One region of the Pantoea phytostimulans genome, then DNA from elsewhere that is predicted to be linked to it. Evidence: predicted binding sites of a transcription regulator. Region 1 holds the regulator's gene; each other region holds the start of a gene.
What was found. Region 1 encodes PurR, which represses purine synthesis genes. Its sites were predicted from a motif close to CANGCAAACGTTTGCNTG; they were not measured.
Positions count from the first base shown of each region.

Region 1 (11,005 bases):
CCTTTTATGGTTGGGCGCAAGTTTACAAAGCAAGATTTCCCGTGAGGTGCAACCTATGCATCTCGCACTCATTACCATCGAACAGTGGCTAAATGCGCACTGATTTTAAAATGGCACTTTTGAGATTTTAAAAAGACAATTTTGTTTTTTAAAATGCCACTTAATAGATGACTGGTCTACTAATAAGGAGTTTACATGGCGAGTACCCAGCTGTTTCGTCCGCTAAAAGTCGGTGCAATCACCGTTCCAAACCGTGTTTTCATGGCGCCGCTGACCCGTTTGCGCAGCATTGAGCCAGGCGATATACCGACGCCACTGATGGGCGAATATTATCGTCAACGTGCCAGCGCAGGCTTGATTATCACCGAAGCCACGCAGATCTCTTTCCAGGCTAAGGGCTATGCCGGCGCGCCGGGATTGCACACCCAGCCACAAATCGCGGCATGGAAAGAGATCAATAACGGTATTCATGAAGCGGGCGGTCACAGCGCTGTACAACTTTGGCATACCGGACGTATTTCGCATCACAGCGTGCAGCCAGAAGGCAACGCACCGGTAGCGCCAGCGGCTATTTCTGCAGGTACGCGTACTTCACTTCGCGCTGCTGATGGCAGCGTTTATCGTGAAGATACCTCGACACCGCGCGAATTAAGCGTGGCGGAAATCCAGCAGATCGTAAAAGATTTTGGTCAATCGGCGACAAACGCGCGTGAAGCTGATTTCGATTTGCTTGAGCTTCACTCAGCACACGGGTATCTGATTCATCAGTTCCTTGCGCCAGATTCAAACCCGCGTACCGATGAATATGGCGGCAGCATTGAGAAGCGTGGCCGTTTTGCGCTGGAAGTTGTTGATGCTGTGATTGCAAACTGGTCAGCCGATCGCATAGGTATTCGTGTTTCTCCCATTGGTAGCTTCCAGAATCTGGATAACGGTCCAGACGAAGAAGAAGCTGCACTGTGGTATATCGGTGAATTGGCGAAGCGTAACATTGCCTATCTGCATATGTCTGAGCCTGACTGGGCTGGCGGCACGCCCTACACCGACGCGTTCCGTGAGAAAGTGCGGAAGCTGTTCCCTGGCGTCATCATTGGTGCCGGTGCCTATACAGTAGAAAAAGCGGATGATCTGATTGCGCGTGGACTGATTGATGCCGTGGCGTTTGGTCGCGATTATATCGCCAACCCCGATCTGGTCGAGCGTCTGCAGCAAGATGCGCCACTTAATCCTCAGCGCCCAGAAAGCTTCTACGGCGGCGGTGCTGAAGGCTACACCGATTATCCCACGCTGTAAGTGACTGTGCTGTCGTAACGTTTTGTTGCGGCAGCGATTATTCTTTCACTCTGTTCGTCGCTATACTTAGCGCTTGTGTCATCATTCGATGACGTTTTGATTAAAGAGGATGTTATGCGTTTACTTCACACCATGCTTCGCGTTGGCGATCTGCAACGCTCCATTGATTTTTATACTCGCGTGCTGGGTATGCGTTTACTGCGTCAGAGCGAAAATACCGAATATAAATATACGCTGGCGTTTGTAGGTTATACCGAAGAGAGCGAAGGTGCCGTGCTTGAATTGACCTACAACTGGGGCGTAGAGAGCTACGATCTGGGTAATGCTTATGGCCATATCGCATTGGGCGTGGATGATGCCGCTGCAGCGTGCGATCGTATTCGCAACGACGGTGGAAAAGTCACCCGTGAAGCGGGCCCGGTCAAAGGCGGCTCTACGATCATCGCTTTTGTGGAAGACCCAGATGGCTATAAAATCGAGTTAATCGAGAATAAAGACGCCGGTAAAGGTCTTGGTCACTAAACAAGATTGACTCAGCCTGCCCTTGTTGTCGGCAGGCTGATATTTCCCCAGCCCTTTGTGGCCTGCTGCACCCAACGCTGTTTTTTGTCATAATGCGCGCTGCCCATTCCCTGCAATGAGATCCTGATGTCTGAATCGAATTCCCCAAACGCGCTCAATCAACGCTTCCGCGGCTTCTTTCCGGTGGTTATTGATGTAGAAACCGCTGGCTTTAATGCGCAAACCGACGCGCTGTTAGAGATTGCCGCTACAACGCTGAAAATGGATGAAGATGGCTGGATTCACCTCGACCAGACGCTGCATTTTCACGTTGAGCCTTTTGAAGGCTCGCTGTTGCATCCCGAAGCGTTGGCTTTTACCGGCATCGACCCGCATAACCCGCTACGTGGCGCTGTCGATGAACATGACGCACTGCATGCCATTTTTAAAATGGTGCGCAAAGGGATCAAGGATACCGGCTGTAACCGTGCCATTATGGTGGCGCACAATGCGACCTTTGATTTGAACTTTATGAACGCTGCTGCTGAACGGGCCAACCTCAAGCGTAATCCTTTTCATCCCTTTGCTACTTTTGATACCGCAGCATTGAGCGGTTTAGTCTTGGGACAAACGGTTTTAGCGAAAGCGTGTAAAGCGGCAGGCATGGAGTTTGACAGTACACAGGCGCATTCTGCTCTTTATGATACTGAGCAAACTGCCACGCTGTTTTGTGAATTGGTTAATCGCTGGAAGCGGCTGGGTGGATGGCCCTTACCCTTTGCAGAAGGCGATGCGGCTGAAAGCGCCTCAGAATAGATAACGTAAAAAGGCCGACATTTGTCAGCCTTTTTCTTATTCCGCTTCTTTAAACTTCTCAGCGGTTTCTTTGATCAGCGATTGAAGTTCGCCACGCTGGAACATCTCAACGATAATGTCACAACCGCCGACCAGTTCGCCATCAATCCACAACTGTGGGAAAGTTGGCCAGTTTGCGTATTTCGGCAGTTCAGCACGAATATCTGGATTCTGCAGAATATCCACGTAAGCGAAACGCTCACCACAGGCTGACAGCGCCTGAACCGCCTGAGCAGAGAAACCACAGCTTGGCAGTTTCGGCGAGCCTTTCATGAACAGCAGGATCGGGTTTTCTGCGATCTGGCGCTGAATTTTTTCTACAGTACTCATAATTGCCTTCCTTAATTCGTCACTTCGTGTTTGTTTATTGTAGCGACTTCGCCCTCGGACTGAAAATGAGAATTTACTTTCGGAAGGTCAAACCGCCATGTTTGTTAAGTCGCTGTATAAGAAATAACACTCTCATATCATTAATGCGCATTAATGTATTAATAATTAGCAATAATTTCGCTGATATAAGGTGCTGAAATTGCTCATTTTCGCTCCAATTTCAATCAGCTAACAGATTAATAGAAAAAGGACTTACTTTTTTAAAAACATCTGGACTAGAATGGCCTCGGCACTGATCCTGGATCAGATTTTTCCAACCCTGTTATGGCCGTTTTTAACCTGACAGCTCAACTGTAACCGGACTATGCGTCTAATCATTACGCTTTTCATACTGGCTTTTGCCCAGCTGTTCTTTAACGTCGCATCTGCTTCACCGCATGCGCCGGTTAAGGCCAGCCAGCATAAAGTAGAGAAAAAAAGTGCACGCGAAGATGAGCGGCGTAAACGACGCCCGGTAAAAACCGCAGTTAAGAAATCCCGTCTGACTTCCGTTCAAAAACTTAAACTCAAAAAACAGAAGAAAGTCGAGTTAGTTGCACATAATACCTCCGCTAAAAAAATTACGCTTAAATCCTCAAGTAAACATTACGGTCGCCAGCGTTCATCAAAAGTTATCGCAGCCGAAACCAATGAGCTCGGTACGATTAAGATGAGTAAGGCCCATCGTCAGCGCTATCAAAAAGCGCGCGAGACAGCGATGGCAAAACTCATGGGCCAGTTGGGCAAACCTTATCAGTGGGGCGGTACTTCTCCACATACCGGGTTCGATTGCAGCGGTCTTGTATGGTATGCCTACAAAGATTTGTTGAAGTTTAAAATCCCCCGTACCGCCAATGAGATGTATCACCTGCGTGATGCTGCGCCGATCAAGCGAGAATTGCTTGAGAAAGGTGATTTAGTATTCTTTCGCATCAATGGACGCGGCACCGCCGATCACGTCGGCGTTTATTTAGGCGATGGGAAGTTTATTCAATCGCCGCGCACCGGCAAAGATATTCAGATCAGCGCATTAGGCGAAGATTACTGGCAGCGTCATTATATTGGTGCCCGACGAATGATGACGCCGAAAACCATACGATAGAATCATTAAGCATAAAAAAAGCCGGTTAAACCGGCTTTTTTTATTAATGCAAAATAGCGGTAAAGCTAAAAGCGACGATCATCAATAATGCCCCGCCAGTGGTCATCAATGCCAGTTTCATCTCGGTACTCATCATCTCTCCTTGGCCTCACAGTTTGTGTGGGTAAAGCATTTTCCCATAAGGCCCAGTAAAAATCTCGTTTTATCCGTTCAGCCTTGTTAGAATCCCGCCTTTGTTGCGCAACGCGCGCAACGTCGGTTCCGTTCGCTGTCTTCCTTTGGCTTTTTTTTCCGCACAGACGCCATATTACCGGCAAAAAAGCAGTATATTTGCGGGCAAAACCCTACGTTGACGCAAACGTTTAACATCATGCTTATCAACTAGTTAAGATAAGCTCGGGAGTCTCTTTTTCATGGCAACAATCAAAGATGTGGCGAAACGCGCGGGAGTTTCTACAACGACCGTCTCTCACGTCATTAATAAAACGCGTTTCGTGGCAGAGGAAACGCGTAATGCGGTCTGGCAAGCCATTCAGGAGCTGCATTATTCGCCGAGCGCAGTGGCGCGAAGCCTGAAGGTAAATCACACCAAAACGCTGGGATTGCTCGCCACCTCCAGCGAAGCGCCCTACTTTGCTGAAATCATTGAGGCTGTGGAAAATCACTGTTTTGACAAAGGCTACACCCTGATTTTAGGTAATGCGCATAACGATTTGCAAAAACAGCGCGCTTACCTGTCCATGATGGCGCAGAAACGCGTTGATGGCTTATTGGTGATGTGCTCCGAATATCCAGACGATCTGCTGAAGATGCTGGAAGAAAATCGCAATATTCCCATGGTGGTCATGGATTGGGGTGAATCGCGTGGCGATTTTACCGACACCGTGCTCGATAACGCCTTCCACGGCGGTTATCTTGCCGGGCGCTATTTAATCGAACGTGGACACCGCGACATTGGCGCAATTCCGGGCCAAATGGAACGCAACACGGGTGGCGGACGTCACGCAGGTTTCCTGAAGGCCATGGAAGAAGCCAATATCCAGCCTCGCGCAGAGTGGATCGTACAAGGTGACTTCGAGCCTGAGTCAGGTTATCAGGCGATGCAGCAAATCCTCTCGCAGAAACAAAGACCGACTGCCGTTTTTTGTGGTGGTGACATCATGGCGATGGGTGCCATTTGTGCCGCAGATGAAATGGGATTACGCGTCCCACAAGATATTTCCGTGATCGGTTATGACAACGTGCGCAACGCACGCTATTTCGCACCCGCATTAACTACCGTGCATCAGCCAAAAGCGGAGTTGGGGGAAAAAGCGTTGGATATGTTGTTGGATCGTATTACCAGTAAACGCGAAGAGTCTCAGACCATTGAGGTTCATCCCACACTGATTGAGCGTCGCTCAGTCGGTTATGGCCCTTTCCGCGATTACCGCCGTTAATCCTCACTTAACCATTCCTGATTAAGTGTTTGCGCATCACCTAGATAGCTGAGCAACCAACCCAGCGCCGGTGATGCGCGATCTTCCGCCCAGCTTACGCAGCAAGGACTTTCTGGAAAACTTTCCGGTAACGTGAGCTCAACCAGTTCACCTGAATCGAGTAACGGGCGAGCCAGATGCCCCGGCACCATGGCAACGCATAACCCCGCCAAAACACAATCCAACCCTGTTTGCCATTCCGGCACGACCAAACGTCGCTGATTGTCCAGCGTCCAGGTCATACGACGCGGCAGCGCCCGTGATGTATCTTCTAATACCAACGACGGCCAACTGCGCAAAGTGTCATCATCTAATGCCTCTGCCTGTGTTAAAGGATGCTCACGCATCACTACGCAGCGCCAGTTGAGCGCGCCCATATCTTTAAAGGCGAAGCGTCCGCCCACAGGAATAGCCTGGGTTGCCCCAATCGCGACGTCAACTCGCCCGTCTGCTAAGGCATCCCACACACCATTAAACACTTCGTAACTGATGATTAATTCCATGTCGGGAAAATGACGATAAAAGTCTTTCACTAACTGCCGCGTTCGTTCTGGTTTAACAATGCAGTCTACCGCGATGCTTAACTGCCCGCGCCAGCCATTTGCCAGTTGTTGACATTGACGTCGGGTTGCCAGCATTTTTTTGATAACAGTGCGTCCTTCGCGGACAAAATGTTCGCCTGCGGGGGTTAAAACCACTTCGCGATGATGACGTTCAAATAGCGGAACCGCCAACCAGGTTTCAAGCTGCCGTACCGTATAGCTGATGGCAGAAGGAACGCGGTGTAGTTCCTGTGCGGCTGCGCTAAAACTTCCACCGCGCGCTACCGCATCCACAACTTCTAATGCATATTCTGACCACATAATCTGCCTTCAAAATTTTTAACAGCCAATGGCAAATATTAACGTTTCACAGGTTTAAACGCACCTTTTACACTCTGCCGCGTTCATTCTGCAAAAATGAGAAAAAGATGTTATCGAATAAGAGCTTTATCCCTTACCTTGCGCTGCTCAGTATGCTGGGCTTTTTAGCAACAGACATGTATCTCCCCGCGTTCGGCGCCATGCAACAAACGTTTAATACGTCACCGGGTATCATCAGTGCCAGCATGAGCTTGTTCCTTGCGGGATTCGCCTGCGCGCAGCTTTTCTGGGGACCGCTGTCTGATCGCATTGGGCGCAAGCCCGTTTTACTCGCAGGCCTGACGCTGTTTGCCTTGGGCTGTGCAGGCATGTTGTGGGTGACTGACACTATTTTGATGCTGGTGCTGCGCTTTATTCAGGCGGTAGGTGTTTGTGCCGCAGCGGTGAGTTGGCAGGCTTTAGTGGTTGATCGCTATCCGCAGGCGCGCGCGAATAAGGTATTCGCGACGATTATGCCTTTGGTGGCACTTTCACCTGCGCTTGCGCCGCTGCTGGGCGCATGGCTTATCGGTCATTTTCATTGGCGTTCAATTTTTTTGGTTTTGACACTCACAGCAGTTGCATTGATTGCCGTGACGTTGCGTTTACCCTCCACACGTAAAGTCTCCAATAACGATCTGCAAAAGCCCGGTTTTATCACCCTGCTTCGCTCTTCGGTTTATCGCGGAAACGTCATAATTTACGCTGCCTGCTCGGCCAGCTTTTTTGCCTGGTTAACCGGCTCGCCCTTTATTTTGGCAGACATCGGATTAACGCCTGCCGATATTGGCTTGAGCTATGTGCCGCAAACCATCGCCTTTTTGATCGGTGGCTTTGGTTGTCGCGCCCTGCTCAATCGCTTTAACGGTGCGCAGCTATTGCCGTGGATGTTAGTCATTTACAGCGTGAGCATTCTGGTGCTGTTTGCTGTTGCACTGGCAGGTGTCAATAACCTGACGGCGCTGCTACTGCCGTTCTGCGGCATGGCGTTAGCTAACGGTGCAATTTATCCCATTGTCGTTTCCAGCGCCCTACAACCTTTTCCTCATGCAACGGGCAAAGCGGCAGCGCTGCAAAACTGTTTGCAATTAGGATTATGTTTCGCCGCCAGCCTTGCCGTTTCTGCGGGTTTGCAACATGCCTTACATACCACCACAATGATTATGGCACTGACGATCTTGCTTGCCCTGCTGGGATACCGTATCCAACGCCAGGTGAGCGCACAAACTGATGTTGCCTCGTCAAAATCCGTTTGCCAGGATAATCACTAAGGCGAAAGATTTTAATTAGCAACCTAACAATAAGTCATTGAATACTGACCCGAGTGATAATATACTCATTCGGGTCAATAAATCTGCTACAAATCAACAACATAATTAGAGTGTTTTTAGCGACTTTGTCGCTGGGATGGCGTCTGCACAATATCTCTGTTTTCTATTGTGAGAGACCAACATTGTTCCTTTTCAATCCTCTGTAATACGTCGGATATCAGGCGCACGGGCCATTCCGTGACTTTTCTCAAAACCCCTGAGAAATTGGCTATTCTTTTTCTCAGGTTCAGGTTGGACAGGTGATGGAGAAGCTATGAGTTCATCGTTTATAGAAGAAGTGAGCCTTGAAGAAAACCATTGGTATCGCATCGTTCATGAAATGCTGGAACAAGCAGATATCGAAATCAATGGTACTCGCCCCTGGGATATTCAGGTTATTAATCCTGATTTTTTCAAACGTGTCTTGCAGGAAGGTTCGCTCGGTTTAGGCGAAAGTTATATGGACGGCTGGTGGGAGTGTGAACAGCTGGATATATTTTTTCACCGCGTGCTTAAGCACAAACTGGACCAGAAATTACCGCACCATTTCAAAGATACTTTGCGCATTGCTGCCGCGCGATTAACGAATCTACAATCGAAAAAGCGCGCATGGATGGTAGGTAAAGAGCATTACGACTTAGGCAATGATTTATTTACGCTGATGCTCGATCCCTATATGCAATATTCCTGTGCTTACTGGAAAGACGCAACAACCTTAGAGGCGGCTCAGGAAGCCAAACTAGATATGATCTGCCGCAAGCTGCAGCTTGAGCCGGGTATGTCATTGTTAGATATTGGTTGCGGATGGGGCGGACTGGCCGCTTATGCGGCGCGCCATTATGGCGTTAAGGTATATGGCGTCACGATTTCAGCTGAACAGCAAAAACTGGCCCAGCAGCGCTGTGAAGGCTTGGATGTCACTATTCTGCTTCAGGATTATCGCGATCTTGATCGGCAATTTGATCGCATCGTTTCAGTGGGTATGTTTGAACACGTCGGCCCCAAAAATTACGCGACCTATTTCGATGTAGTGGATCGTAATTTAAAGCCTCATGGCCTTTTCTTACTTCACACTATTGGCGCCATTGTAACGGATATGAATGTTGATCCATGGATTGATAAATATATCTTCCCTAACGGCTGTTTACCCTCAATGCGCCATATTGCTGACGCCAGCGAGCCGCATTTTGTTATGGAAGACTGGCACAACTTTGGTGCTGATTATGACACGACATTAATGGCCTGGTACGCGCGTTTCTTACAGGCATGGCCTGAGCTGGCAGATAATTATGGTGAACGCTTTAAGCGCATGTTCTCATATTATCTGAATGCGTGTGCGGGCGCGTTTCGTGCTCGAGACATTCAGTTATGGCAAGTGGTGTTTAGCCGCGGTGTCGAAGGTGGGTTACGCGTGGCACGCTGAAGTCTGGATTAAAAGCAGAAGGCGCTCAATGCGCCTTCTGCTTTTTATTCTCGATCGCCCTGCTCGGATAATGCTTTAATCGCGGCGGACTCACGCTGAGCCAAAACGCGCTCTACCGTCTCCACAATCGCCTGTGTGTGTGGATCAATTTCAATGTTGATTCGATCCCCAAAGGTCTTCGCACCGAGCGTTGTCCGCTCCAGCGTTTCTGGGATCAGGTAGACACAAAACTTGGTTTTCGTGACATCACCCACTGTTAGACTAATACCATCAATGCCGACAAAACCTTTATGCAGAATATATTTCATCTGCGCCGGGTCCTGAATTTTAAACCAGACTTCACGGTTGTTTTCAGACTGGATAATTTTGCAGATTTCAGCAGTGGTCATAATATGACCTGACATCAGATGGCCACCAATTTCATCGCTGAATTTCGCTGCCCGCTCTATATTCACGATATCGCCCGGCTGTAGATCGCCAAGGTTGGTTACGCGCAATGTTTCTTTTATTAAATCGAAACTCACCAGATCGCCCTCAATAGCCGTAACGGTTAAACAACAACCGTTATGTGCTACCGATGCGCCCAATGCTAAACCTGGCAATAATTCTTGCGGCAGTCTGACTACATGGGTACGAAACAACTCTTTTTCTTCAATGGACACTATTTCTGCGGTGCCCTGCACAATACCGGTAAACATAGTCTTTGCCTCTGCGAAGTTTGCGCTAGTTTATCACAGCTATTGAAGGCTGTTAGGTTTCAGCCCTGCGTGTTGCTTTACAGCTTAGCAAAACGCATCGTGTGACAAAGATTGGCGAATCTTGTCACGCCAGTTACACTAAGCCGCGCTTTTCCCCGGGGCTTTCAACGTCCCTTCATTAATTAAATAAGTCAGGTGTTTACGTGCAGAAGTATTTAACAGAAGCGCGTCAATTGCTGGCCCTTGCGATTCCAGTCATCCTGGCTCAGGTGGCTCAAACCGCAATGGGATTTGTGGATACCATTATGGCCGGCGCAGTCAGCGCCACGGATATGGCCGCCGTTGCTGTCGGCACTTCCATTTGGCTTCCGGCCATCCTGTTTGGCCATGGTCTTCTTCTTGCATTGACGCCCACCGTTGCGCAACTCAACGGCTCAGGTCGCCGCGAACGCATCGGCGAACAAATTCGCCAGGGATTCTGGCTGGCCTTTTTTGTCTCTATTTTAATCATGCTGGTGCTGTGGAATGCGGGCTATTTGATTCGTTCGATGCATGACATCGATCCGCTGTTAGCCCTTAAAGCCGAGGGCTATCTCCATGCGCTGCTGTTCGGCGCGCCGGGCTATCTGTTTTTTCAGGTCCTGCGTAACCAGTGCGAGGGTATGTCAAAAACCAAACCAGGCATGGTATTAGGATTCCTCGGTTTGCTGGTGAATATCCCATTAAACTACATCTTTATTTATGGTCACTTCGGTATGCCCGCGCTGGGTGGTGTGGGATGTGGTGTGGCAACAGCATCGGTCTATTGGGTGATGTTCATCTGTATGCGCTTTTGGGTTCGCAGAATGGGCAGTATGCGCGACATTCGCATAGAGAGCCGCTGGTCACCTCCTTCGCGTCCTATCCTTAGCCGTTTGGTCACGCTGGGGCTGCCCGTAGCGTTGGCACTCTTTTTTGAAGTAACACTGTTTGCGGTCGTTGCACTTTTGGTTTCACCGCTTGGTATTATCAATGTCGCAGGCCACCAGATAGCGCTGAACTTTAGTTCTCTGATGTTCGTCTTGCCCTTATCAC
Region 1 is NZ_CP173698.1:897,764-908,768, reverse strand. It holds gene ACF2G4_RS04370 (TetR/AcrR family transcriptional regulator) at 1-103, shown strand, start outside; gene ACF2G4_RS04365 (alkene reductase) at 196-1,293, shown strand; gene gloA (lactoylglutathione lyase) at 1,408-1,815, shown strand; gene rnt (ribonuclease T) at 1,942-2,610, shown strand; gene ACF2G4_RS04350 (Grx4 family monothiol glutaredoxin) at 2,647-2,982, opposite strand; gene ACF2G4_RS04345 (C40 family peptidase) at 3,344-4,120, shown strand; gene ACF2G4_RS04340 (YnhF family membrane protein) at 4,164-4,256, opposite strand; gene purR (HTH-type transcriptional repressor PurR) at 4,534-5,559, shown strand; gene punR (DNA-binding transcriptional activator PunR) at 5,556-6,461, opposite strand; gene punC (purine nucleoside transporter PunC) at 6,569-7,771, shown strand; gene cfa (cyclopropane fatty acyl phospholipid synthase) at 8,085-9,233, shown strand; gene ACF2G4_RS04315 (riboflavin synthase subunit alpha) at 9,278-9,931, opposite strand; gene ACF2G4_RS04310 (MATE family efflux transporter) at 10,135-11,005, shown strand, end outside.

Region 2 (11,005 bases), 1.7 Mb from region 1:
GATTCAGGTGAAAGCGGTGCAGGCGCGCTACGTCGCGCTGTTGGTGGTGGTTCTGGCGGTGCTGGCTAATCCCAACACCGCGAGTCAGTCGTTGGGTCGATTTCACTGGCTACCGGTGAATTTATATGTCAGCGGTGACAGTATTTATTATTTGCTCTATGCACTGCTGGGCCGCGCGATTGGCACAATGGAAACCCAAGGGCGCCGCACAAGCTGGCTGGCTGCGACCGGATTCATCGCCTGCGTGATTGGCATTGCATTGGGCACTAAGCAAGAACTGAAGATCAACGGCGCGTTCAACGATACCTGGTATCTCTATTGCGGCCCGCTGGTATTTATCGCCGCCATCAGCTTGCTGGTTTTATTTAAAAATGTCCTCAATAGCCGCACAGTGCCGGGCATGGCGATGATTGCGCGCTATTCACTGCCGATTTATGGTTTTCACGCGCTGTTTATTCATTATCTCCGCACTCATCACTATGACGATATGTCGCGCCCGTGGCTGGATCTGCCGTGGGTATTTGGCGTGACCTTAGGTGGCAGTCTGTTGCTGGCAATGGTATTAAAACGTGTCGATAAACATCATTTGGTGAGCTGATCGTCCCAGCGCTGGCGCGCACGACGCAACTGGCGCGCCGAGGAAAATCCCGCCGCCAGCGCGGCTTTTTCTGCCGCTTCGCCCTGCTGCTGGCGCTGACGCGCAATGCCTACCCGCAGCTGCTCGTGATATTCCCGCACGCTGATACCCAAATGCTGACGAAACAGCCGCGCCAGATGGCGGCTGCTCACATGGACACGCGTCGCGAGTTCCCCCAACGACCAGCTATGTTCCGGGTGAGCCATCATCGCATCCTGCGCCCGATGAATCGCCGGATGCAGATGATTGCGGTAACGCAGCCACGGTGAAAGTTGCGGGTCATCACCAGAACGGCGAAACCACACCACCATTTCACGCGCCACGGCTAGCGCGGTTTGCGCCCCACATAAACGGGTGATCAGGTGCAAAGCGAGATCGATGCCTGCGGTGATACCCGCGCTGGTCCAGATGCTGCCATCTTCAACGAAGACACGGTTCTCTCTGATCACTGCCTGAGGCGCGGTGGCTTTCATGCGTTCCAACACGTCATGATGCGTGGTGCACTGAATGCCATTGAGCAAACCCGCCTGCGCCGCCAATAAAGCCCCCGAGCAGACACAAACCAGCGTAAGCGTTTGCGTCTGAATTGCCGCTTGTTGACGTTGCAGCCAGTCACGCGCCTGCTTCGCTTGCGGCGTGTCGTAGCAACTGCGTGAATCGTAGACGCCGGGTACCACCAGCAAACTTTCAGGCGGCAGCGTGTCGGGCAGCGGCTCGATATTGCCAATCGTCATACCCGTTGAGCAGAGCACGTTTTCCTGCGGACCGATGTAGCGCAGCGTAAAGTTGCCGTCCGCCAGCGTGAAAGCTTCAGCGGGGCCAGCAACATCCAGCGCCATGACACCGGGCAGCGTTAAGAACCAGACGGTTTGCGGCATCCATTGTCTCTGATGTTAAAGGTTAAACCAGGTTCCAACCGCGAGCGCGCCACAGCGCGGGCAGCTCCGCCATATCCTCAAATCGCGTAATCAGCGGGTGGTCAAGTTCAGGATTGTGCGCATCAGCGCAGTAGTAAAATACCGGAATACCTGCCGCAATGCCCGCGCGTGCGCCAGCTTCAGAATCGTCGACCAAAATGCAGCGTTCAATCGGTACTTGCATCTGTTCAGCGGCGTGGTACATCAGTTCGGGATCGGGCTTCCAGTGCAAAATGTCATAGCCGCTGTAGAGATGCTCCTCAAAATGCGCCAGCATGCCGGTCAGGCCCAGCGAGTGCTGCATCTTCTTCACCGTACCGTTCGATACCACACACATCGGCACTTTCACCTGATCAACCAGCGCTTTCGCACCGGGAATCGGTTTCAGCTCCAGATCGAACAGCCGCGCAACTTCAGCCCGGTAGGCGGTTTCAACCTCTTCCAGGGGCAACGTCACCTGATGCGCGTCTCCCACGTCGCGAATGATGTCGTAAAGCTTGATGCCTTTATACTTCTCAAACATCTCCTGCAGTGAAAGCGTAATACCGTAGCGGGCAAAGGTGTTTACATAGCCTTGCGTACAGAGTAATTCGCTGTCCACCAGCGTGCCATCGCAGTCAAAAAATACACATTCTACAGACATCAGACTCTATCCTTTGATTTGTGGGTACCTTCACACTCTACCATTGGCAATCGGTTGCGAAAAATCATTGTATTGCGCTGTTAAAATCGCCAGGATACGCGCCGAAAGTTTTTCTTCTGGAATGGATGAAATGAACAAACAAGGCCTTTTGCAGCGCATCTTCAAGCTGCAGGAACACGGCACGTCGGTGCGTACCGAAGTGATTGCCGGTATCACCACTTTTCTGACCATGGTCTATATCGTTTTCGTCAATCCGCAGATTTTAGGGGTGGCGGGCATGGATACCCAGGCGGTGTTTGTAACGACCTGCCTGATCGCTGCCTTTGGCAGTATTTTGATGGGATTATTTGCAAATCTGCCCGTCGCGCTGGCGCCAGCGATGGGCCTGAACGCCTTCTTCGCCTTTGTGGTGGTAGGTGCGATGGGTTATTCGTGGCAGATTGGCATGGGCGCCATTTTCTGGGGTGCGCTGGGGCTGTTGATCCTGACGCTGCTGCGTGTGCGTTACTGGATGATCGCCAATATCCCGCTGAGTTTACGCGTAGGTATCACCGCTGGTATCGGCCTGTTTATCGCCATGATGGGGCTGAAAAATGCCGGTATCATCGTGCCGAATCCTGATACGTTAGTGGCGGTGGGAAATCTCTCCTCGCACAGCGTGCTGCTTGGCGCGCTCGGTTTTTTTATTATTGCTATCCTTGCGTCACGTAATATTCATGCCGCAGTATTGATTTCAATGGTGGTAACGACCGCCATTGGCTGGATACTGGGTGACGTGAAATTTGTTGGTCTGTTTTCTGCTCCGCCATCAGTCACCTCGGTGGTCGGCCAGGTCGATATCAAAGGTGCCTTTAACATTGGCATGGCGGGCGTGATCTTCTCTTTCATGTTGGTGAATCTGTTCGACTCTTCCGGCACGCTGATTGGCGTCACGGACAAAGCCGGATTAACCGATGAAAAAGGGACTTTTCCGCGCATGAAGCAGGCGCTGTATGTCGACAGCATCAGCTCAGTAAGCGGCGCACTGATCGGGACATCCTCGGTCACGGCTTATATTGAAAGCACCTCCGGCGTAGCGATCGGCGGGCGCACCGGGTTGATGGCGGTGGTTACCGGTATTTTATTCCTGCTGGTGATGTTCTTGTCACCGCTGGCGGCAATGGTGCCCAGTTATGCCGCCGCAGGCGCGTTAATTTACGTTGGCGTATTGATGACATCCAGCCTTTCACGCGTGCGTTGGGATGATTTAACGGAAGCCGTTCCTGCCTTTGTGACCGCAGCTATGATGCCGTTCAGTTTCTCCATCACCGAAGGCATTGCGCTGGGCTTTATTGCGTACTGCGTGATGAAACTGGGCACCGGACGCTGGCGTGAAATCAGCCCTTGTGTGGTTATCGTCGCGCTGCTTTTTGTGTTGAAGATAGCTTTTATCGACGCACATTAACCACAAATTGCTGCACGTTGAATGAAAAAAGGCCGCAATAGCGGCCTTTTTTACATTTCAGGGTGCAAGCTTCGTTCGTGCGGCAAACTGGTCAAACGCAACGTATGCGGGCCGATATTAGGTTTGCTCATCTCGACTTCACGAAGCGCACGCCATTGATGCGAGCTGTCCATCTCCCACAGATGCAAACGCTGTGTGGCTGGCGATAATGCACAGGCCCAAACCAGCGTCGGTTCTGCATCACATACCACCTGAATGTCGGGATAAAGCGTTGAGCGCAAACGACCCGCGCCGGGCAGTAGGCGCAACGAATCCAGCCCGCTTTCACCTGCGCCGGTTAATTTAAGGATGCTCTGACGCAGCGTCCAGATTTGCGTTACCGCTTCCATAAAATCTTGCTGGGCATTGATCCAGGCAACTTCGCCGGAGGTTAACTCCTGCATGAGCTGTTCTTGTGTTTGTCGGCTATGAGCACGCACAATTTCCATGTCCAGACCTGCGCGTCCACCCTCTTCCGCCAACAGTACGCCAATCATATTTCCCGCATAGGCGATGCTGAAATCAGGCAAATCCCGGTCGGCAAAGGCGGGGCGACCGTTGCTGTTGGTGATCAAAGCTGGAAGTTCATTAATGCCATAAACCCGCAGCATTAATTGCGCTAACAGCGCACGGGCAGCAAGAAACCGCCCACGACGCTTGTCGGCAAAATGTTGTGCTGTATCGAATACGTCTTGAGAAATGCGCAACCTTTCGGCTAAAAATCCGGGGTCGCCGGTCCAACGAACAAAATGTCCCGCCATCTGTCGCTCCGTGAAAATGGTCAGATAATCGTCAATTACATTGTAAGAATTTTCTGAGCTGATTGCATCCAGCACAAGCCGGAATAGAACAAATTAGGAAAAGGACGAAGGCTACGGCCTGTTTTTGCGCACGGTTGTCATCAAATAACCGTGTCGCTTGATCATGATGACATTAAAGAAACGTGCGCGGCGCTATCGAAACAGAGGATCAAAACAGGCGAAGTGAAAAGCAAGATGTGCGTTAAGTCGCTAATATTGCGTCGCGAAGTCTACCGCGACGCCCTGCTCATTATGCGAATTTACAGGCTTGTTCAAAACTCAGGCGGGGTAAACGCGGATGCAGTTTGCTGTCATTACCATAACCGAGATTAATCAGCAGATTAACCTGCCATTTGCTGCCGGAGAAAAAGGCTTCATTAACTTTTGCTGGATCAAAACCAGACATTGGACCTGCATCCAGCCCCAGCGAACGCGCCGCCAGAATCAGATAACCTGCTTGTAGGCTGCTGTTACGAAATGCCGTTTCTTTTGCTAAATCCGGGCTGCTGGTAAACCAACTGCGCGCATCACCGTGTGGAAACAGCGTGGGCAGTTGCTCATAAAATTCGCTGTCCCAGGCAACGATGACTGTCGCGGGCGCAGCCAGGGTTTTTTCCAGATTGCCGGAAGAGAGTGCAGGTTTGAGCTTCTCTTTACCCTCAGCAGAGGTAACAAACACAAAGCGTCCCGGTGAACAGTTGGCCGAAGTCGGACCCAGCGCAGTCAGCGCATAAAGTTGCTCCAGCAAGGCGCTTTCTATCGGCTTATCCTGCCAGTAACTGTGTGTGCGGGCTTGGTTAAACAGCGTGTCTAATGCAGCAGTATCAAGCGGTGTACTCATTCTACCTTCCTTATTAACAGCAAAATTAAGACCCATGTTTACGACAATAAATGGCTCGCCGAGGTTAGCCGGTGCGCTTTTGCTTTTAATCATGACTTCACGCGCTATGCGTAAGCAGCAATAAGAACAGTGACAGCCGCAGTGAACAAATAACCGCCCAAGGCACTGATCGTTATACTGCAATGCTTCGGCGCAGCCAAATAACATTGTCGCAATAATGCATGCAGAGAAAGGGCTATTAAGCCACAGCGAAGGCGCGCAGGATGGGGCATCTCAAGACACTGACCAAAGCCATTAGGCTTGTCGCTGCGTCATAAGTGCTACGCAAGAATGCAGGAAAAACGTTGAACAGGGGAAGGCTAGCGCTCAAGCGAGGGCCTCCGACGGCCGTTTACCGCCGGAGAAGGAATTTGAATGCTACTTACCAATACAGAAACTGGAGAAGATCCGCCCCAGCAAATCGTCAGAAGTAAACTCGCCGGTGATTTCACTCAATGCCTGCTGCGCAAGACGAAGCTCTTCTGCCAACAATTCACCCGCCCAGGCACCCAGCAGCTGATCTTTACCCTGAAGTAAGTGCGTCGCCGCTAACTCCAACGCTTGCAGATGGCGACGACGAGCAAGGAATCCGCCCTCCACGTTGCCAGCAAATCCCATGGTTTGTTTCAGATGATCACGTAACTCATCAACACCTTCACGGGTGCGCGCTGATAGTCGAATCAGTGAGTGACCGTTTACTTCACTCAATCCCGGCGTTTCGCCTGTAGCATCGGCTTTGTTACGTACCACGGTAATCGGCAATTCAGCGGGTAAACGAGAAACAAAATCGGGCCAGATGGCGGCGGCTTCTGTGGCGTCGGTGGTGGTGCCATCGACCATAAACAGCACGCGGTCGGCCTGTTCAATTTCCTGCCAGGCACGTTCGATACCGATACGTTCCACTTCATCGCTGGCTTCACGTAATCCTGCGGTATCAATGATATGTAGCGGCATACCGTCAATATGGATATGTTCACGCAAGACATCGCGCGTGGTTCCCGCAATGTCAGTCACGATGGCGGCTTCACGTCCTGCCAGCGCATTCAGCAGGCTGGATTTTCCGGCATTAGGACGTCCGGCAATCACCACTTTCATTCCTTCCCGCAGCAGGCTGCCCTGACGCGCTTCAGCGCGGACGCTGTCGAGATCGCCAATCACTGTATTAAGCTGCGCTTCGATTTTGCCGTCAGAGAGAAAATCGATCTCCTCATCCGGGAAATCAATGGCCGCTTCGACATAGATTCGCAGGTGCGTAAGTGCTTCCACAAGATGGTTGATACGGGTAGAAAACGCACCCTGCAATGAGTTAACCGCAGAACGCGCCGCCTGTTCTGAACTGGCATCAATCAGGTCAGCAATCGCTTCAGCCTGCGCTAAATCGAGTTTGTCATTCAGGAAAGCGCGTTCAGAAAATTCACCCGGCTGCGCAATACGCAGTCCCGGTAACGCCACAATACGCTTCAGTAATAAATCGAGAATTACCGGCCCGCCGTGACCTTGCAGCTCCAGCACATCTTCACCCGTGAACGAGTTAGGGCCCGGAAACCACAGCGCGATGCCTTGATCCAGCACGCTGCCGTCGGCATCGTTAAAGGATAGATAGTCGGCATAGCGCGGCTTAGGCAGTTTGCCCAATACCTGCTGCGCAACCTCAGCTGCACGCGCGCCGGAAATACGCAGAATACCCACGCCGCCGCGTCCGGGAGGCGTGGCCTGGGCAACGATAGTATCGCTGTGGCTCATAAATTCTCTCTCACTACAAAAAACAAAAGGCGGTCGCTTTGACCGCCTCAGGATAGACCGTTTTAACGCGGGATGTCTCCCGCCTTAATGTCTTACGCTTTCTTCTTGTCGCGGCTGTGAAGACCACGTTTTTCCAGGCCACGATAAATCAGCTGCTGCTGGATAATCGTTACCAGGTTACTGACGATGTAGTACAGCACCAGACCTGAAGGGAACCACAGGAAGAACACGGTAAAGATAACCGGCATGAATGTCATGATCTTCTGCTGCATCGGATCGGTCACGGTGGTCGGTGACATCTTCTGAATGAAGAACATGGTGATACCCATGAGAATCGGCAGAATGTAGTACGGATCCTGCGCAGACAAGTCATGAATCCACAGCGCGAACGGTGCATGACGCAGTTCAACCGAGCCCATCAACATATAGTAGAGAGCAAGGAAGATTGGCATCTGAATCACCAGTGGCAAACAACCACCCAGCGGGTTCACTTTTTCTGCTTTATACAGCGCCATCATTTCCTGGCTCTGCTTCTGCTTATCGTCACCCAGGCGCTCACGCATTGCCTGGATCTTCGGCTGCAGCATGCGCATTTTCGCCATCGAGGTGTACTGCGCTTTGGTCAGCGGGTACATGATGCCGCGCACGATGAAGGTAATCACGATAATGGAGAAGCCCCAGTTACCGATGAAGCTGTGCAGGAATTTCAGCAATTTAAACAGCGGCTGAGAGATGAACCACAACCAACCATAATCGACTGTCAGGTCCAGATGCGGCGCAACGGCTGCCATCTTGTCCTGAATTTCCGGGCCAACCCACAGCGTCGCGCCCAGGTTCTGTTGCGAACCGGCGGCGATAGTCACTGGCGCAGACTTATAGCCTACTGCAGCAACACCGTTACCCAGGTTACTGGTGTAAAGCGCGTTACTGCCTGCGGTACGCGGTACCCATGCAGTAGCAAAATACTGCTGCAGCATCGCCACCCAACCATTGTTGGTGGTGATGTTCAGGTTCTCGTTATCCGCAATGGTATCGAATTTATACTTTTCGTATTTCTCATCGCTGGTCGAGTAAGCCGCACCACGGAAAGTATGCAGAGCAAAGTTATTGCTGCCGGTATCACGATGCTTTGGCAGATCAATGGTTTGCTTCAGCTGACCAAACAGTGATACTTCCAGCGGTTGCTGGGTGGTGTTGTTGACGTTGTAATCAACGTTCACCGCGTATTCGCCACGTTTGAACACAAAAGTCTTGGTGTATACCACGCCATTTTCGGCGGTAAAGGTCATCGGCACACGCAGTTCGGTCTGACCATCAGCCAGTTCGAAATGATCTTGCGATGAGGTAAATAAAGGACGCGCACCGTTGTTCGGATTATCTGGACCATTACGACCGGTTAAGCCGCTTTGCGCCTGGTAAATAAAACCTGGCGTGGTTTCGAGCAGCTGGAACGGCTGATCAGAACCCAGTTTGTCTGGGAAAGTCAGCAGTTGTGCTTGCTCAACATCGCCACCGCGGGTGTTGATATTTAATGACAGGACATCGGTCTTAACGGTGATCGTTTTGCCCTGACCGCTGGCCGGTACACCTTGACTGGCGGCATCACCCGCTGTGCTGTTAGTGTTTTGCGTGGTCTGAGTCTGCTGTGGCTGCGGAGCGTGGTCCGTCTGCCAGGCTTGCCAGATCATGAAAGACACGAACAGAAAAGCGATGAGAAAGAGATTGCGTTGCGAATCCATCGTTAATGTTCTCTGGTATCTAAGGTTTTTGGCGGCACAGGATCGTCACCACCCGGGTTCAAAGGGTGGCATTTTAATACGCGTTTTAATGTCAACCAACTGCCTTTTAACACGCCAAACCTGCGTAATGCCTCAATTCCGTATTGAGAGCAGGTCGGATGAAACCGACAGTGTGGTCCCAGTAATGGGCTGATAACGCGTTGGTAGACGCGTATCAGGACGATCAGGAGCCGCGCGCCAGGCGACAGTGACGACGCCATAATTTCTCCAACGCTTCCACCAACGTACGGTTGTCGAGATCGGCAACCCCTTTTTTCGCTACCACGACAAAGTCCATCGAGGGTAATTCATGCTGACGCAGGCGAAAGCTTTCGCGGGTCAATCGCTTGATCCGGTTGCGTTCGTGAGCGCGTTTCACATGTTTTTTAGCGACGGTAAGACCGATGCGGGGATGCCCCAGCGCGTTAAGGCGGCCGAGAATAGTAATTTGCGGCGTGCCAGCCCGTTGTGGCTGCTGGAAGACGAAAGTGAAATGAGTGGGAGTTAACAAGCGTAACTCCCTGGGAAATGCGAGCTTACCCATCAGGGTTAGCTTTATTACTTAGAAACGGTCAGACGAGAACGGCCTTTAGCACGACGACGTGCCAGAACCTGACGACCATTTTTATTTGCCATACGAGCACGGAAGCCGTGTGAACGGTTGCGCTTCAGTACGGACGGTTGAAAAGTGCGTTTCATGGCGATTTCTACCTAAACTTGAAAATTTTCACTGGATGACGCGTTTTTGGGCCAGTAATTCGACCTACGCCTCAATGTGTCTTTAATAAAGAGGCGGGATTGTAATAATTGTACAGTCCAGAGTCAATTTACTTCGCTATTCGCGGTACCTGGAAACCCGGATACAGCCCGCTGAGTCCGGGCATTGGGCATAGCACAACAACGCCGGGGGGAGAATTATACGGGCTCCGTACCAAAGCGCAAGGATCGCACAGGATCTTATTGTGATCAGATTGCAGGATCTTGCGAGCAAAACGAGAAGCTGCTAGAAAAATCACATCATTTATACTGAACCCTGCTGGTTTTTCCCCCAGCTAGCGTAAACTTCACTCCGCGCCTTGAACCTGTGGATAAAAAGGATCAAAACTGTGTAGAAAGGGAAGATCTCTGACGCGCTTTGCGCTATGATCCGCCCTTCCGCTGACGATCCTCCAGTGATTGCAGGATGGAAAACCGCTGATAGCGGTCGCAGGCGCTTTCTTTCGTCTGTGTCAAAAATGAACGTTTCTGAGTTTAGCACCTACTATTCTTATTCGAATTTGTACGAGTGGAGTCCGCCGTGTCACTTACGCTTTGGCAACAGTGTCTTGCCCGTTTGCAGGATGAGCTTCCTGCCACCGAATTCAGCATGTGGATTCGTCCGCTACAGGCTGAGTTAAACGACAATACGCTTGCCTTGTATGCTCCAAATCGCTTCGTACTCGACTGGGTTCGAGATAAATACCTCAACAGTATTAATGCACTATTGAATGAATTTTGTGGACCACATGTGCCCTTGCTGCGTTTTGAAGTCGGCACGCGTCCGGTACAGCAGACGGCAGCCGTCAGCCAGCCCGTTATGGCTAGCGTAAGCACGCCAACGCCCGTTTATACGCGTCCAGCACCCACACAAATTCTGCGTCCAAGCTGGGACAACGTTCCCGCGCCTGCTGACGTGACTTATCGCTCAAATGTGAATAACCGCCATAACTTCGACAACTTTGTCGAGGGTAAATCTAACCAACTGGCGCGCGCGGCGGCACGTCAGGTGGCAGATAATCCCGGCGGCGCCTATAACCCGCTCTTCCTTTATGGTGGAACCGGTTTAGGTAAAACCCACCTGTTACACGCGGTCGGCAATGGCATCATTGCGCGCAAACCGAATGCTAAAGTGGTTTATATGCATTCTGAACGTTTTGTGCAGGACATGGTAAAAGCGTTGCAAAACAACGCCATTGAAGAGTTTAAGCGCTACTACCGCTCGGTTGACGCATTGCTTATCGATGACATCCAATTTTTTGCCAATAAAGAACGTTCTCAGGAAGAGTTTTTCCATACCTTTAATGCCTTGTTAGAAGGCAATCAGCAGATCATCCTGACATCGGATCGTTATCCTAAAGAGATCAA
Region 2 is NZ_CP173698.1:3,148,020-3,159,024, reverse strand. It holds gene ACF2G4_RS14795 (acyltransferase) at 1-598, shown strand, start outside; gene ACF2G4_RS14790 (GlxA family transcriptional regulator) at 583-1,515, opposite strand; gene yieH (6-phosphogluconate phosphatase) at 1,538-2,197, opposite strand; gene ACF2G4_RS14780 (NCS2 family permease) at 2,328-3,641, shown strand; gene ACF2G4_RS14775 (4'-phosphopantetheinyl transferase family protein) at 3,692-4,441, opposite strand; gene ACF2G4_RS14770 (malonic semialdehyde reductase) at 4,731-5,321, opposite strand; gene mnmE (tRNA uridine-5-carboxymethylaminomethyl(34) synthesis GTPase MnmE) at 5,739-7,103, opposite strand; gene yidC (membrane protein insertase YidC) at 7,196-8,842, opposite strand; gene yidD (membrane protein insertion efficiency factor YidD) at 8,845-9,102, opposite strand; gene rnpA (ribonuclease P protein component) at 9,066-9,425, opposite strand; gene rpmH (50S ribosomal protein L34) at 9,440-9,580, opposite strand; gene dnaA (chromosomal replication initiator protein DnaA) at 10,179-11,005, shown strand, end outside.
Region 2: the regulator PurR is predicted to act here: its motif matches at 2,241-2,258, upstream of ACF2G4_RS14780 (NCS2 family permease).

Region 3 (11,005 bases), 220 kb from region 1:
TTGCGCCAGCGTTGTCGCATTTAAAGGCTGGCCTGTTAATGCGTGTTCGCAGGCGCTGGCACGTTTTGGTGTTGCCGCCATGCCACCAAACGCAATACTGGCATTGCGCACTACGCCATTTTCAACCCAAATATTAAACGCCGCGAACACGGCAGAGATATCATCATCCAGCCTTTTAGAAACTTTCCACGCGACGAAATCAGGTGACACTGTCACTTTAGGGATACTTATCGCACGGATGAACTCCCCTTCAGCAAGCAGCGTTTGGCGATAGCCCGTAAAAAAATCATCAAGCTTAACGCTGCGCTGCGTTTCGCCCTGCTGTAACTGCAATGACGCATTCAGCGCCAGCAGCATCGGCGAGGCATCACCAATCGGTGAAGCGTTCGCGATATTGCCGCCAAGCGTCCCCTGAGAACGAATTTGCAATGAAGCAAAGCGTTGCAGCATTTCGCTGACGCCAGGAATACGTTCAGTTAAAAATGCGCTGATGGTGTTTAGCGCAGCGCCTGCTCCCAGCAGCCACGTTTCGTCAGTTTCACTGCAAGTTTTTAATGCGTCAATGTGCTCCAACGCAATCAGCGTTGGCAGCGGTTTATAGTGCTGCGTAAGGGTTAGCGCGAGATCGGTGCCGCCTGCCACCAGTTTCGCGTTGGGATGCTCGAGGTAGATGTGCGCCAGCTGCTCAACCGTTTTTGGCAGAAAACAGCGATGTCCGTTGCCGCTCAGCTCCTGCATCTGATCGTGTGCCAACCCCTCAAGACGCTGCACCACCTGCATGGCTGTCTGGTCAAACTTATCACTACTGGGTTGCGAGCAAAGCTGCTCAGCAGCATCCATAATCGGGCGATAGCCGGTGCAGCGACACAAATTGCCTGCCAGCGCGGTTTCTGCCTGATGACGATCCCAACCGTTAGCCTGTTTTTGCAAGCTAAACAGTGACATGACAAATCCCGGGGTACAAAACCCGCATTGTGAACCGTGACAATCCACCATCGCCTGCTGGGCAGGATGTAACTGGCTACCTTGTTTAAGATCTTCCACGGTAATGAGCTGCTTACCCTGTAATGTACTGACCAGCGTCAGGCAGCTGTTAACGGTTTCGTACTGCATTTTTCCTGCAACAGCTTTACCTAATGTCACGCTGCAAGCTCCGCAATCGCCAGAGGCGCAGCCTTCTTTGGTGCCTGTGCGCCGTTGGCGAGTGCGAAGATAATTAAGTACCGTGAGATTCGGGTCGATTTCGGTTTCAGTGACCAACTGATTATTAAGCAGAAACTGGATCATGCGGCTTTCTCCCCGGCGTCACGATGCCAAACCGGACGACCATTTACCCAGGTTTGCGCGATATTGCGGTCGTCGCCCAGCGTCATTAACACGAACAACTTTTCCCAGATATCTTTACTGTTGCCGATGCGTAAGGTTTGCAGCGCGGATACGGCGGGATCGAGCACCACAAAATCCGCCTCTTTGCCCGGATTAAAATTGCCGATGGCATGGTCGAGATCCAGCGCATGCGCACCACCCAACGTCGCGTGATAAAAGGCTTCAGCGGCGCTGATTTTGTATTGTTGTAGCTGGCCGACTTTGTAAGCCTCACCCAGCGTTTGCAGCATATTAAAGGTCGTGCCTGCGCCGACGTCGGTGCCAATGCCCACTTTAACGCCCTGCTGCCAGCTGCGTTTGATATTGAACAGGCCGCTGCCGAGAAACAGATTTGAAGTGGGGCAAAAAGCAATGGAAGAATCGGTATCGTGCAGGCATTGCCACTCTCTCTCTTCAAGATGAATACAGTGAGCAAAGACGCTGCGGCGGCCAGTTAATTTATAGTGATGATAAACATCCAGATAACCTGCGCGCTCCGGGAACAGCGCTTTTACCCAAGCGATTTCTTGCGGGTTTTCACTTAAATGGGTATGCAACCAGGTATCGGGAAATTCTTCGCGCAGCTGCTGGACTTTCTCAAGCAAAGCGGGCGATGAGGTCGGCGCAAAGCGTGGTGTTAAGGCGTAACTCAAGCGGCCCCGCTCATGCCAGCGCGTGATTAGCGCTCGCGTTTGCTGATAACTCTCTTCGGGCGTTTCCGTCAGATAATCAGGTGCATTGCGATCCATCATCACTTTGCCGGCAATAATGCGCATATCCAGCGCTTCAGCCGCGCTAAACAGTGCATCCACTGATTGAGGATGTACCGTGCCAAAGATTAGCGCGCTGGTGGTGCCGTTAGCCAGCAGCTGATGAAGGAAAAACGCGGACATCTGCGCCGCATGATCGGGACAGTGATATTGCGCTTCCACCGGAAACGTATATTGATTCAACCATTCCAGTAGCTGCTCGCCAAACGCGCCAATCATTTCAGTTTGTGGGTAATGAATATGCGTATCGACAAATCCCGGCATGATGAGCTTGCCGCGCATATCGATAATGTCGTGCGGGTTGAGTTGTTCGCTCACGCTTTGCCATTCATGCAAACCAACCACGCGCCCTTCACGCAGCAGCAGCACGCCATCTTCCAGGTAACGGGCGTGCTCGAGAATGGCTTCTGGCTGTTCCGCGATGGCAGCAAAATCGAAAAAACTGGCGCGGATAGCCGTATCTTTAGTTAAAGGCATGAGATTTCCTTCTTGTGAGAAAACTTCGGGCTTTCTCATTAATTATGCAGGTAATGGCCTTAAACAAGATTAGCAAGAGGCATGCCAATAATTGAGTTTTGCATATCATTTAAATATCAATAGCTTATGAAGATTTGGCAGTAACTTCTAAATATAACCACCTTGGATCTGTGCGCAAACGGTTGCTCATTAAAGCAACCGTTTGCAATTAGGGTTTTATCAAAAAGAGAGACATAAAAAAGAGGTTACCCGCATAAAACGCCCCACCGTGATGCACTTTTTGAGTGCGTCGTGCGCTAAATAAGCGCATAGCGCGGCGGCAGAAAAATCCCTTTACAGCGCAGGCCAGATTTCGGCAGGCACAAGCTAAAACGAAATGGTATGGTGAATGCGTCGAACCTGAAATTGCATAAGGAACAGTGAGATGATTATTTTTGTTACCGGCGCGACGGCCGGTTTTGGTCAAAGTATCACCCGCCGATTTATCGAGACAGGTCACAAAGTTATTGCCAGCGGACGCCGCACCGAGCGCCTACAAGCACTTAAAGATGAACTGGGCGATAACCTTTATACGGTACAGCTTGATGTGCGTGATCGTGCGGCGATTGATGAGGCCGTGGCGGCGTTACCTGCAGAATGGCGCAACATCGATATTCTGGTGAACAACGCTGGGCTGGCGCTGGGTATAGAACCGGCACATAAAGCCAACGTTGAAGACTGGGAAAACATGATTGATACCAACACCAAAGGGTTGGTTTACATGACGCGCGCCCTGCTGCCGCACATGGTTGAACGCAATGTCGGTCATGTCATTAATATCGGTTCGATTGCAGGCAGCTGGCCTTATGCAGGCGGCAATGTTTACGGTGCGACCAAAGCTTTTGTGCGCCAATTTAGCCTTAATCTGCGCACTGATTTACATGGCACCGCGCTGCGCGTAACGGATATTGAGCCTGGTTTAGTCGGCGGAACAGAATTTTCGAACGTTCGCTTCAAGGGCGACGACGATAAAGCAGGCCAGGTTTACGAAGGTGCAAAAGCATTGACCCCTGAAGATGTTACCGAAGCGGTTTATTGGGTGGCAACGCTGCCGAAACACGTCAACATCAACAGCCTTGAAATGATGCCGGTGAGCCAGACGCTGGCGGGTCTGAAAGTTCATAAGCCCTAATAATATCGCCAGCCCCAGCGGCTGGCTCTTTTCAGGCGCGTCCCCAACCCATCACAATGATCAGCATGCCTGTAAAAGCAATGGCGGCGCCGCTCCAGTCCCACACGCTCAGCTTTATGCCATCCACTACACGCAGCCACAGCAACGCCGTTAAAACATACACGCCGCCGTAGGCCGCATAAACACGCCCACTGGCTGCCGGATGAAGTGTCAGCAACCAGACAAACAGCGCCAGACTCGCCGCCGCAGGAATCAACAACCACACCGAAGCGCCCTTTTTTAGCCATAGCCATGGCAAAAAACAGCCAATAATTTCTGCCAGTGCGGTAATGAAAAACAGCAGAGCGGTTTTAATCAGCATTTTACTCTCATAACAGTAAACAAAACGCTCATCGCTGGTGAGCGAAGAAATGGCGATGATATACTATGCAAATCCGTGGCAACAGCCGTTACTGTGGGCACTGTCTGCGTTAACCGAAGGAAAATATCATGAAAAAATTGATTCCAGCCCTGATGGTGGCTCTGCTTTCTGCTTCCGCATTTAGCGTTAGCGCCACCAATAATCGGGTGATTATTGAAGATGGCAGCAGCGCTGCGAGCAATGAAGCCGCACGTCAAAGTAAAGAGCAATGGAACGACACGCGTATGCTGCGTAACAAAGTTAATTCGCGCGTGGAAAAAGAGTTCGATAAGACAGATACCGCATTTGATACCCGCGATAAGTGCGAACAGAGCCTGAATCTCAATGCATATTGGGAACCGAACACCCTGCGTTGCCTTGATCGTCGTTCCGGTCGTCCCATAGCACCCTGATTACATTCCGCTGCTATAGTAATGACGGACCTGTTACATAAGGAGAAGGTAATGAAGAAACAGACTGGATGGTGGGTAGCGGCGTTACTTGCCGTGCCAATACTGGCACAGGCTTCATGTGAATCGGTGAAAGCGGATATCACCCAGAAAATTATTCAAAACGGTGTTCCTGAGTCAGGCTTCACGTTAGACATCGTGGCTAATGATCAGGTTGATCAAGCAGGCGGCCAGGTAGTCGGTCACTGTGAAAATGACACACAGAAAATCGTTTATAAGAAAACCAGCCGGGACGATGAATCCAGCGTGCCCGACAGCGCAGGCAGCTCACAAGACTCGCCAGCGCAGTGATATTCAGGGCGACATCGTCGCCCTTTGCTTTACTCCGCATGCTCTGGCCGCTGACGCGGCATCAACCAGGCTACCCACAGTGACAACGCTGCAATCAACAACGCAACCACAAATACCCAATGCAACGACACCGCAATGCCCTGTACCATCTGGTGCAATGTGTCGGCGGGTAAGGCCTTACGCGTCTCTTCTGACATGATTTGCTGCACCGGATCCTGTGCATGCGGTAATCGCCACGCCAGGTTGATATTCAGCACCGCGCCCATCAAAGCGGTACCAATTGCGGAGCCGATCATACGACTGAACATGATCGAGGCGGTGCAAATACCGCGAATATCGTAATCCGCATGATTCTGCACCGAAACCAAAAAGGTTGTGCTGGTCATGCCCATCCCGGTGCCAATCACAAACGCAGTCAATCCAGACTGATAAATTGAACTGCCTGTTTGCAGCAGCAACAGCAACGCACTGCCGGCAATCAGCAGCAATGCGCCCAGCTGAGCGGTAAAGCGGTAGGAAGTATGCAGCATTAATCGACCACTGAGCGTGCTGGCCAGCGGCCAACCTATCGACATCATCGCCAGCGCACTGCCTGCGGCTAAAGGTGTGCCGCCGGTAATGCCCTGAATCCAGGTGGGCAAAAAAGCGCTGATCCCCATCATCGCCGCGCCAATAATTAAATTGCCTGCATTCCCGGCAATAATCAGTCGGCTACGCCAGATAATCATCGGAAATAAAGGGGCTTCAGCCCGCTGTTCATGCCGCTTGAGCTGCCAGCCAGCAAAAAGTGACAGTGCAACAAAAGGCAGCAGCCAATACCGCAGTAATTCCGCCTGAAGCAGTGCAATTAATAAGGCACTTACGCATAACATCAACCATGCGCTACCGGCCAGATTAAGCGGTTGTGGCTTTTCATCTTGCTGATGAGCGGGAAGCCAGCGCGCCAGCATCAACATGCTGATCACCCCAATGGGGAGATTGACCCAGAAAATCACCGGCCAGCTGAAATGCTCAACCAGCCAGGCGCCAGTAAGCGGGCCAATAATCGCCGCCACGCCCCAGACGCTGGATAACCAACCCTGCACGCTGGCGCGTTCACGCGGAGAATAAATATCAGCGACGATGGTGGAGCTAAGCGGCATGATGGCTCCAGCCCCTAAACCCTGAAAAGCACGGAACAGAATGAGCCAGGTCATGCTGTGGGCAAATCCACATAAAATGGAGCCGATAAGAAAAATGGCGGTGCCGATAAACAGCATCTTTTTACGTCCCCACATGTCCGCGAGTCGGCCATATAAAGGAACGCTAACGGCTTGCGTGAGCAAATAGATAGAGAAAACCCAGCCGAACTGCGAAAAGCCGCCCAGTTCAGCAATGATGGTTGGCATAGCCGTAGCAACTATCGTTACCTCGATGGCCGCCATAAACATCGCCAGCATGCAGGCAATCAAAACCCAATGACGCTGACCCGTTTGAAGTTGTGCGCTCTCAGTCATAACTCTCCTTTTTATGCAGCAAGGCTAGCGCATAAAAGGCGTAAAGGGTTTCCTCTTAGTGCGCTCGCTGTGTGACAGTGTCACGTTAAGTCGATGAATTTTTTTTATTGTCGCCTATCGTCAGTAATTACGCGGGATCAGCTCGCATTTCAAGGTGTTCTATCTGACTGATTTTGCCCATAAAAACTAGCGCGCTTCGCTTTGCGCTGCTATAGAAATAAAGCAACTTTTTCGCTCCCCGCTGAAAAAGAGCAGATAAGCACACTTTTTATCTGCGATTTACGACAGACACAGTATTGGAAGCTTCTGCCCGTTTTTAGCTTTTGTTGTGCTGTCACTCTTTGCCATAACAAATGAGATCGACTGAATAAACAGGGAGACTCACCTTATGCAAAATGCTTCGCTGGCCAAACGCGCCGGTCTTGCGCTGCTTGCCGTCGTTATCGTGCTGGCTGTGCTGGTTTGGGGGATTGGCTGGGACACGCTGGTCGCGCGCAAAGTCGATTTACTCTACCTCGGTCAACAACATCTTTTCCTGGTGTTTTGGTCAATGCTGTTCGCTCTGCTGGTTGGCATTCCCAGCGGCATTATCCTTAGCCGCCCTTTTGCCCGTCGCTGGGCTGAATACGTCATGCAAATCTTTAATGTCGGTAATACGTTGCCGCCGCTGGCCGTATTAGCGTTAGCGATGGTCGTGATCGGCATTGGCGATCGTCCCGCGTTGATTGCGCTGTTCCTGGCTTCGCTGCTGCCCATTGTGCGTAACACCTTCTCTGGTCTGAGCGCCGTGCCTGCATCGCTGATTGAAGCGGCGAACGGCATCGGCATGACCAAGTTCCAGCGCCTGCGCCAGGTTGAACTGCCTAATGCGCTGCCGGTGATTTTAGCCGGTGTGCGTATTGCTACGGCGATCAATGTCGGCACCGCTCCGCTGGCTTTTTTGATCGGTGCCAGCAGTTTTGGCGAACTGATCTTCCCCGGTATTTACCTGAACGACTTCCCTACTTTAATTCTCGGCGCAGTCGCCACGGCTTTGGTTGCGCTAGTTTTAGACATGCTGTTGGCAGCATTGGGACGTTATCTCAGCCCGCACGCTGCGGCATAACATTTAAGGAGCTTTGTGATGCTGAAGCGTTGGATAAAACAGACCGCCCTCGCCCTAACGGCAACGCTGGCGATGAGTCAGGCGGCGCATGCCGCTGAACCGATCGTGATGTCGACGAAAAGCTTTACCGAGCAGCATATTCTTTCTGCAATGACGGTAATGTGGCTACAAAAGAAAGGCTTTCAGGTCGTGCCGAAACGTAACATCGCTACGACGATTGGCCGTAATGCCATGATCAATAAACAGATTGATATGACCTGGGAATATACTGGCACATCGCTGATTATCTTTAACCACATCAATAAACCGATGTCGTCTCAAGACGCCTATAACACCGTGAAACAGCTCGACGCCAAACTGGGTCTGGTCTGGCTCAATCCCGCCCCGATGAACAATACCTATGCCTTCGCTATGCAGCGTTCGCGGGCGGAAAAAGAGGGAATCACCACGATGTCTCAAATGGTGGCGAAGCTGGAGCAAGTACGTAAAACCGATCCTGACAAAAACTGGCGGTTAGCGTTGGATTTGGAGTTTGCCGGGCGCTCGGATGGAATGAAGCCTTTGCAGGAAGCCTACAACATGCCACTGGATCGCCCACAAATCCGTCAAATGGATCCGGGTCTGGTTTACAACGCGGTGCGTGACGGCTTTGTCGATGCAGGTCTGGTATACACCACTGACGGGCGCGTCAAAGGCTTCGATCTGAAAGTACTGGAAGACGATAAACATTTCTTCCCGAGCTATAACGTGACGCCGGTGGTGCGGAAAGATGTTCTGGAGAGCCATCCCGGTTTAGAGGACGCATTGAATCAGCTTACTCCACTGCTGACCAACGAAGCGATTACCGAAATGAACAAGCGCGTGGATATTGATCATCAGTCACCGCAACAGGTGGCACGCGACTTTCTTAACTCAAAACACATGCTGTAAGGAGGCATCATGGATACCCTTCACTACATCATGCATAACTGGAATAGCCTGCTTAACCTCACCTGGCAACATACCTGGTTGGTGCTGGTTGCCGTTGGTTTTGCCATCGTCATCGGCGTACCGCTTGGCATTTTGATTGTGCGTTTTAAATGGCTCGCTACGCCGGTATTGGGCATCGCTACGGTGGTGCTCACCATTCCAACCATTGCGCTGTTTGGCCTGATGATTCCGCTGTTTTCCATGATTGGGCAAGGCATTGGCGCGTTACCGGCAATTACCGCAGTGTTTCTCTATTCTCTGCTGCCGATTGTGCGTAACACTCACACAGCGTTGGAAAACCTGCCGCCGGGCCTGCGTGAAGCAGGACGCGGTATCGGGATGACCTTTTGGCAACGTCTGCGTTGGGTGGAAATTCCTATGGCGCTGCCGGTGATTTTTGGCGGGATTCGTACCGCTGTGGTGATGAACGTGGGTGTGATGGCGATTGCCGCAGTTATTGGCGCAGGCGGTCTTGGCCTGTTGCTGCTGGATGGGATCAGCGGCAGTGATATTCGTATGTTGATTGCCGGGGCGCTGATGATTTGCCTGCTGGCCATTATTCTTGACTGGCTGCTTCATCGTTTGCAGCTGGCGCTGACTCCTAAGGGGATTCGATAATGATAAAACTGGAAAACCTGACGAAAACCTTTACGCAAAAGAACGGCACTACCATGAAAGCCGTGGATAACGTCAGTCTTGAAGTCCCTGCCGGGGAAATGTGTGTGCTGCTTGGCCCTTCAGGCTGCGGCAAAACCACCACCTTGAAAATGATCAACCGCCTTATTCCTGCCACCAGCGGGAAAATTTTGATTAATGGCGAAGATACCAGCACGCAGGACACCACAACGTTACGCCGTAACATTGGTTATGTGATTCAGCAAATTGGTCTGTTCCCCAACATGACCATTGAAGAAAACATCACGGTCGTACCGCGCATGCTGGGCTGGGACAAAAAACGTTGCCATGAGCGCGCAACTGAACTTATGAGCATGGTCGCGCTGGATCCAACCAAGTTCCTGCATCGCTATCCGCGTGAAATGTCGGGCGGACAGCAGCAGCGTATCGGCGTGATTCGTGCCTTGGCAGCGGATCCACCGGTGTTGCTGATGGATGAACCTTTTGGCGCTGTCGACCCCATCAACCGTGAAGTGATCCAAAACGAATTTCTTGATATGCAGCGCCAGTTGAAAAAAACCGTGATGCTGGTGAGTCATGATATTGATGAGGCGCTGAAACTGGGTGATCGAATAGCGGTGTTTGGTCAGGGCAAAATTGTGCAGTGCGCCAGCCCGGATGAACTGCTAGCAACACCGGCTAATGAGTTTGTGGGGTCGTTTGTGGGCCAAGACCGCACCTTGAAGCGCCTGCTGTTAGTGCAAGCAGGTGATGTTACCGATCAACAGCCGACGATTACCGTTAGACGCTCGACGCCGTTGTCAGAAGCCTTTGGCATGATGGATGACAATGACATGCGGTCTATTACGGTGGTCGATAATGATGGTAAACCTCTGGGCTTTGTGAAGCGTCGCGAGGCACGCAACGCCAGCGGAAACTGCGAAGACATCCTGAACACCTTTAAAGTGACCGGTAAAGCAGAAGAAAACCTGCGCGTGGTACTCTCTAAGCTTTACGAGCACAACACGGTGTGGATGCCTATCGTGGATGAGGAAGGACGTTATAGCGGAGAAATTTCGCAAGATTATATTGCGGATTACCTGAGCTCTGGACGAACGCGCCGCCGCTTGAATCCTTGATGTAAACGCAAAAACAAAAAAGGGCCATAACGGCCCTTTTTCTTACTGCTCTTTTACGGTTTCGCCTTCCGCTAACGGTAGTGTGCCCTGCTCAGTAGGCAAAATAATGTTAAGAAGAATAGCTAAAATACCGCCTGTGGTAACAGCATGTCCAAACAGGTTAGTGATCAGCACAGGGAACTGTTTCAGCACATCGGGTACCGCCTCAACGCCTAAGCCAATGCCAAAAGAGATGGCCACAATTAACATTTCGCGTCGGCCTAATGGCGTTTGCGTCATCACACGAATGCCTGCCGCGACCACGCTACCAAACATCACAATGGTTGCCCCGCCTAAAACCGGTGGCGGAATCTGCTGCAACAGCGACCCAATCGCCGGGAAGATCCCCAACAGCGCCAGCATCAAGCCTAAAACCATACCCACGTAACGACTCGCAACGCCGGTCATTTGGATCACGCCGTTGTTCTGCGCAAAAGTGGTATTGGGAAAGGCGGAGAAGATGGCAGCCAGCATGCAGCTAATGCCATCCGCCATAATGCCGCCCTCTAACCGCTGTTGAAACTGAGGACCCACAATTGGCTGCTGAGACAACATGCAGTTAGCAGTGAGATCGCCTACCGCTTCTATCACCGCGATCACAGAAACCAGCGCGATCGGCACAAAGAGGGTCCAGTCAAAATTAAAACCGAATTTGAAGAACGAAGGCATCACCAGCCAAGCGGTTTCAACGGCAGGCT
Region 3 is NZ_CP173698.1:1,115,098-1,126,102, forward strand. It holds gene xdhA (xanthine dehydrogenase small subunit) at 1-1,287, opposite strand, end outside; gene guaD (guanine deaminase) at 1,284-2,612, opposite strand; gene ydfG (bifunctional NADP-dependent 3-hydroxy acid dehydrogenase/3-hydroxypropionate dehydrogenase YdfG) at 3,037-3,783, shown strand; gene ACF2G4_RS05305 (YnfA family protein) at 3,815-4,141, opposite strand; gene ACF2G4_RS05310 (DUF1283 family protein) at 4,273-4,596, shown strand; gene ACF2G4_RS05315 (DUF1161 domain-containing protein) at 4,648-4,944, shown strand; gene ACF2G4_RS05320 (MDR family MFS transporter) at 4,974-6,440, opposite strand; gene ACF2G4_RS05325 (ABC transporter permease) at 6,829-7,545, shown strand; gene ACF2G4_RS05330 (glycine betaine ABC transporter substrate-binding protein) at 7,564-8,475, shown strand; gene osmW (osmoprotectant ABC transporter permease OsmW) at 8,485-9,132, shown strand; gene osmV (osmoprotectant ABC transporter ATP-binding protein OsmV) at 9,132-10,268, shown strand; gene ACF2G4_RS05345 (nucleobase:cation symporter-2 family protein) at 10,311-11,005, opposite strand, start outside.
Region 3: the regulator PurR is predicted to act here: its motif matches at 2,804-2,821, upstream of guaD (guanine deaminase).